2 regions of the Pseudomonas sp. GNP013 genome follow, and region 2 is predicted to be linked to the other one. Evidence: predicted binding sites of a transcription regulator. Region 2 holds the regulator's gene; the other holds the start of a gene.
The links. Region 2 encodes FliA, which starts transcription of late flagellar genes. Its sites were predicted from a motif close to CTAAAGTTTNNNNNNNNNNNGCCGNTAA; they were not measured.
Positions count from the first base shown of each region.

Region 1: a site for FliA is predicted at 1,896-1,923, ahead of motA (flagellar motor stator protein MotA). Genes of this name have one in related genera too.

Region 1 covers NZ_JBTGUT010000001.1:4,558,211-4,561,622, forward strand. The annotation lists gene motB (flagellar motor protein MotB) at 1-973, opposite strand, end outside; gene motA (flagellar motor stator protein MotA) at 977-1,828, opposite strand; gene ACXX81_RS20145 (HDOD domain-containing protein) at 1,995-3,412, shown strand, end outside.
Region 2 covers NZ_JBTGUT010000001.1:1,273,646-1,277,057, reverse strand. The annotation lists gene ACXX81_RS05830 (chemotaxis protein CheA) at 1-121, opposite strand, end outside; gene ACXX81_RS05825 (protein phosphatase CheZ) at 133-921, opposite strand; gene ACXX81_RS05820 (chemotaxis response regulator CheY) at 940-1,314, opposite strand; gene fliA (RNA polymerase sigma factor FliA) at 1,481-2,221, opposite strand; gene fleN (flagellar synthesis regulator FleN) at 2,218-3,051, opposite strand; gene flhF (flagellar biosynthesis GTPase FlhF) at 3,157-3,412, opposite strand, start outside.

The DNA of each region.
Region 1 (3,412 bases), 3.3 Mb from region 2:
CATCGAACAAATTCAGCTTCTGGCGCAGTTCATGGGCCGGTAACGGCTCCTGCCCCGGCGCAATCGCATTCGGGTCGGTGGGCACTTCACCCGGTGCGCCTTCACCCTGGGCGGGTGCCGGTGGCGGCTGGTCGCCTTCAATCGCGCGCTGGGCCTTTTTGGTCAGTACGACGATATCGATGCGGCGGTTGACCGGATTGAAGGGGTCCTTGTGATCAAACAGCTGCGAGGAGGCAAACCCCACCACGCGCGCCACTTGCGGGTCCGGATAACTGCCGGCGACCAGCGCACGCCGGGCGGCGTTGGCGCGGTTGGCCGACAGCTCCCAGTTGCCGAAGTCGCCCTGGCCCGCGTAGGGCTTGGCGTCGGTATGGCCGCTGATGCTGATCTTGTTCGGCACCGCCTTGATGGTGTCGGCCATGGCCAGCAGGATGTCTTCAAAGTACGGTTTGAGGCGTGCGCTGCCGGAGTCGAACATCGGCCGATTGGCGGCGTCGGTGATCTGGATGCGCAGGCCTTCCGGGGTGATTTCGAACGAAATCTGATCCTTGAACTTGAGCAACTGCGGGTTTTCTTCAACCTTGTTCTGCAACTCCTGCAGCAACAGTTCGAGGCGTTCCTGCTCGACCTGTTCGGCCATGCTCTCGACGGTATCGCGCTCCACGGGAATCTTGTCCTGCGGCGACTCGGTCTGCACCTCCGGGTTGATGGTGCGCTCCGGCGCCAACTGCGGTGATCCACCCAGGTCGATCACAAAGGGCGTGCCGCTTTCCGAGAAGCCGATCGGGTCCTTGAAGTAACCGGCAATGGCGATCTTCTGTTCCGGCGTGGCGGTGGACATCAGCCATAGCACCAGGAAGAACGCCATCATCGCCGTGGCAAAGTCGGCGAAGGCGATCTTCCAGGCGCCACCATGGTGCCCCGCAGCGAAGCGCTTGACGCGCTTGATGATTATCGGCTGGTTGTTTTCCATGGCTTAGCGACCGCGAACCGCTTGCTCCAGCTCGGAGAAACTCGGGCGATGTTTGGGGTAGAGCACCTTGCGCCCGAACTCCACGGCCAGCGACGGCGGCATGCCGGACGCCGACGCCACCAGGCTGGCCTTGATCGCTTCGTACAGATTCACTTCTTCCTTGGCGTCGTGGGCCAGGCAGGTGGCGAGCGGGCCGAAGAAGCCGTAGGCCGCCAGGATACCGAAGAAGGTGCCCACCAGCGCCGCGCCGACGTGCATGCCAATGGCCGCCTGGTCACCTTCGCCGAGAGAAGCCATGGTCACCACGATGCCGAGCACTGCCGCAACGATACCGAAACCGGGCATGCCGTCGGCGACGCCGGTCACGGCATGGGATGGATGCTCCAGCTCTTCCTTGAGGCTGAACAGCTCCATGTCGAACAGGCCTTCGAGTTCGTGGGGAGCCATGTTGCCGGAGGACATGATGCGCAGGTAATCACAGATATAGGCGGTCAGGCGCTCGTCCTTGAGCACCGTCGGGTACTTGGCGAAAATCGGACTGGCCGCGGCATCTTCGATATCGCCTTCAATGGCCATCATGCCTTCGCGACGACTCTTGTTGAGGATCTCGTAGACCAGACCCAGCACATCCAGATAGAAGGTGTGAGAAAAGCGCGAGCCGAACATGCCCACCGATTTCTTGATCACGTGCATGGTCATGTAGCCGGGGTTGGCCTGCAGGAATGCGCCAAACGCAGCACCGCCGATAATCAGCACTTCGAAAGGCTGGATCAACGCGGCAATTTTACCGTGGGACAAGACGTACCCACCGAGCACACTTGCGATGACGACAATGATGCCGATAATTTTAGCCATAGGGGATCTGTACTTGCGCCGTCGGGTTCATGGACATAGTGGGTGCAGCTGAAAACTCTTGTTCTACTTATCGGCAAAACTGCGCCAGACTATAGCCCGTTAAGGCGAAAAGCCAACTCAGCCCGTTCCGGGCGTATTGAACGCAAGTGATGATCACGCCCCAATGATGGCTAATGAAACCAGCGTCCCAAGTGCCAAACCCGCCACCCTCGCCGCCTGGATCAAGCGCCTGGACGATGTGCTGCTGCCCGTGCCGCAGGCCGCCCATGAGCGCGTGTGCAAGGCCATTCGCGACAGCCGCAGTTCGTTGCGAGATATTGCCGAGCTGATGCAGAACAGCCCGGCGCTGGTGCTCAGCGTGATGCGCGAAGCCAACGGCCACACCCAGGGCAGCATGACGGAACCGGCAGAAAACCTCGAAGTGGCGCTCAACCGCCTGGGCCTCAAGCGCGCCGAAGAACTGCTCGCGCGGCTGCCCTCGGTGCCCGCCCAGGACATCCCGCTGGCCTTGCGCCAATTGCTGCTGGTGAGCCAGCACGCGTCCCAGCAGGCCAGCGGCTTGTTCGCCAGCCGCCTGGCGCGCCTGTGGCAGGACATTCATTGGGGCAGCCTGCTGTTTCTGTCACCGCTGTGGCCGATGGCCGTGGCCTATCCCAAGCTGCTGGAAGAATGGGAGCTGCGGGTTATCCATAAAGGCGAGAGCGCCCGCGCGGTGGAGCAACAGGTGTTCGGCGTGCGCCTTCTGGACCTGTGCCTGGGCCTGACCGAAGCCTGGCACCTGCCGGTCTGGGTGTCCCAGGGTTATACCTTGCTGCGCAACGAGAAACGCCTGCTGGTCAAGGCCTTGCGCATCGCCCGCGAGGATGACGCACTGCGCCACCAGCAATTGCTCGACGCCGAACCCAACCTGCGTCGCTGGCTCAACCAGCCGGCCAATACCGTGCTGCTGGCCAACGGCCTGGCGATGTCGGCCCAGGAGTCCTGGACCTGCCCACACGCCGAGCGCTGGCAATACCTCACCGCGCTGTACCTGCAACAGCCGCTGGCCGATGTGCAGCAACAGGCTCACCAGCAGGCCGTCACCAGCGCCCGTACCACCTTGATGCCCGACCTCTGGCATCCGGCGCTGTCGCTGATCTGGCCGTGGCATGTGCAGAAGGTCCATCGCGGCCTGCTGCCGGCGCCACCGCCCACCGCCGAAGCCCTCGCTGTGTGGCGCAGGCACTGCACCGAGTTGTTGCTGGAGCCGAGCCGCTTCGCCAACGCCATGCACCTGACCACCTGCGCCCGGGACGCGCTGGTGGCCAGCGGCATGCAGCGGGTGATGCTGATGATGACGGATCGCGCCCAGAGCACCTTGCGCGTGCATCAGGTTGACGGCCTGCCCCGGGACGCGGCCAACCTGAGCCTGGACGTGGTCAACAGCACGCTGCTGCAGCGCTTGCTGGAGAAGTCCGCCCAGGTGCGCCTTACGCCCGACAACCATGCGCAATTCTCGGCCCTGCTGCCGCCGATCCTGCGCCGCCTGTTCGCTGGCGAACACCTGCTGCTGCGCTCGCTGAGCTGCAATGGCAAGGTGGTGAT
Region 2 (3,412 bases):
GCAGGTTCGCATCATCCGGTCGGCTTTCCAGCTCGACCAGTTGTTCGGACAGTTGCTCTAAAATTTCGCCGGCCTCTACAAGGAAATCCTGAAGGATTTCTTCATCGGCGCCGAAGCTCATGTGGGTGCTCCTTAGAAGCCTAAACTGGATAACAGGTCATCGACATCATCCTGACCTGACACAACGTCTTCACGTTTATCGGCATGAATCTGCGGACCTTCACCCTTGGCGAGATGTTTTTGTGGATCTTTTTCCGAGAGGATCGCCGCGCGGTCATGTTCGATGCCGGCAAAACGATCGACCTGCCCGGCCATGAGCACCAGTTTGAGCAGGTTGCTTTCCACTTCGGTGACCAGTTGGGTCACGCGCTTGATCACTTGACCGGTGAGGTCCTGGTAATCCTGGGCCAGCAAAATATCGTTGAGGTTGCTCGCCACCGTGCGGTTTTCCTGTTCGCTGCGCGACAGAAAACCGTCGACCCGACGGGCCAGTTCACGAAACTCTTCAGCACCGACTTCGCGACGCATGAAGCGGCCCCAGTCGTGGCTAAGCGCTTGAGCCTCGGTGGCCATGCCATTGACCAGAGGCGTGGCGTTTTCCACCAGGTCCATGGTGCGGTTAGCCGCCGCTTCGGTCAGCTTGACCACATAGGACAGGCGTTCGGTGGCGTCGGTGATCTGCGAAATTTCTTCGGCCTGGGGCATGTGCGGGTCAATCTGGAAATTGACGATCGCACTGTGCAGCTCGCGCGTGAGCTTGCCCACTTCCTGGTACAGGCCGCGGTCACGGGTCTGGTTAAGCTCATGGATCAACTGCACCGCGTCGCCGAAATGACCTTTTTCAAGGCTGTCGACCAACTGGTGAGCATGTTTTTTCAGGGTCGACTCAAAATCGCCCAATGTTGTTTCTTTATGCTCCATAGCTCCCCCGCGATGGCATTAGCCGTGGATGCGTTCGAAGATTTTTTCGATCTTCTCTTTTAGCGCCAATGCAGTGAATGGCTTGACCACGTAACCGTTTACCCCGGCCTGGGCGGCTTCGATAATCTGTTCACGCTTGGCTTCGGCGGTCACCATCAGTACAGGCAGGCTGCGCAGCTTTTCGTCGGCGCGCACATGGCGCAACAAGTCGATGCCAGTCATGCCCGGCATGTTCCAGTCGGTTACCAGAAAGTCGATGCTGCCGCTGTTGAGGATCGGAATCGCCGTAATGCCGTCGTCCGCCTCGACCGTGTTGGTGAACCCAAGGTCACGCAACAGGTTTTTTATGATCCGCCGCATCGTTGAGAAGTCATCAACGATGAGGATTTTCATGTTCTTGTCCAATTCGACCTCCAAGCAGTCTTAAACGCGCCCAGCACCTGGACGCGCCATTTCAATCAACAGGCGTTACACAAAAAGGACTGCCGGTCCACCACGGGTCGACCCCGCGAAGGTCGTGACCCTCGCGGTATCGTCTGCAGTGTCCCCACACTGCCTGTCAGCGCGCGCGCCACTCTCCCAAACGCCCCCGCAAACGGGCTGCGCACTGGCTATGCAACTGGCTGACACGCGATTCGCTGACCCCCAGGACCTCACCGATTTCCTTGAGGTTCAGCTCTTCGTCGTAGTACAGCGCCAGGACCAGGCGCTCACGCTCCGGCAAGTTGGCAATGGCTTCCGCCAGTGCGCCCTGGAAACGTTCATCTTCCAGGTCGCGTGACGGTTCCATATGCGCACTCGCGCCGTCCTCGTGCAGCCCTTCGTGTTCGCCGTCCTGCAACAGGTCGTCGAAACTGAACAGGCGGCTGCCCAAGGTATCGTTCAAAATCCCGTAATAATCATCGAGACTCAATTGGAGTTCGGCCGCAACTTCGTGATCTTTAGCGTCGCGACCGGTTTTTGCTTCAATTGAGCGAATTGCGTCACTGACCATCCGCGTATTGCGGTGCACCGAACGCGGCGCCCAATCCCCTTTACGCACTTCATCGAGCATCGCGCCACGTATGCGAATACCCGCATACGTCTCGAAACTGGCGCCCTTGCTCGCGTCGTACTTGGTCGACACTTCGAGCAGGCCGATCATGCCGGCCTGGATCAGGTCTTCGACCTGCACACTGGCCGGAAGGCGTGCCAGCAGGTGATAGGCAATGCGCTTGACCAGCGGCGCATAGCGCTCGATCAATTCGCCCTGGCTGTCGCGTGCCGATTTTTTATAGAGGTTGTAGCCGCTGGATGTCATAGCACAGGACCCGCGCTTGTCTGATGCACCAATCGCTCGACGAAGAACTCCAGATGCCCACGCGGGTTGGCGGGCAGCGGCCAGGTATCGACCTTCTGGGCAATCGCCTTGAATGCCAGCGCACACTTGGAACGCGGGAATGCTTCGTAGACCGCACGCTGTTTTTGCACAGCCTTGCGCACGCATTCGTCGTAGGGAACTGCGCCAACGTATTGCAGGGCGACATCGAGAAAACGATCCGTGACCTTGGTCAGCTTGGCGAACAGGTTGCGCCCTTCCTGCGGGCTCTGGGCCATGTTGGCCAGCACGCGGAAGCGGTTCATGCCGTAGTCACGGTTAAGCAGTTTGATCAGGGCGTAGGCGTCGGTGATCGAAGTGGGCTCGTCGCACACCACCAGCAGCACTTCCTGCGCGGCGCGCACAAAGCTGACCACGGACTCGCCGATGCCGGCGGCGGTGTCGATCACCAATACGTCGAGGTTGTCGCCGATATCGCTGAACGCCTGGATCAGGCCGGCATGCTGCGCCGGGCTCAGGTGCACCATGCTCTGGGTGCCGGAGGCAGCCGGCACGATGCGGATCCCGCCGGGCCCCTGCAGCAGCACATCGCGCAGCTCACAGCGCCCTTCGATCACATCGGCAAGGGTATGTTTGGGGGTCAGCCCCAGCAGAACGTCCACGTTCGCCAGGCCCAGGTCAGCGTCCAGCAGCATGACGCGACGGCCAAGCTCTGCCAGGGCCAGGGACAAATTCACTGACACGTTAGTTTTCCCGACGCCACCTTTGCCGCCGGTCACCGCGATCACCTGTACGGGATGCATGCTGCCCATTTTATTTCTTTACCTTGTCTTGCTTAGACGCAGGCTACATGGCTTGGCCGCTTGAATCGCTTGCAGACCATCGATGTAGGTACATTTCACGGTGTTCATCCTGCCTCAACCGACCCGTTTTGCCGGGTTGTGGTAAAGGTCGGCGAACATATCAGCCATCGCTTCCTCGCTAGGCTCGTCTTGCATTTGCACACTCACGGCACGGCTGACCAACTGATGACGACGCGGCAGATGCAGATCATCCGGGATTCGCGGGCCGTCGGTCAGGTAGGCGACCGGTAATTCATGACTGATTGCCAGGCTCAGCACTTCGCCCAGGCTCGCGGTTTCGTCGAGCTTGGTGAGGATGCAGCCGGCCAGA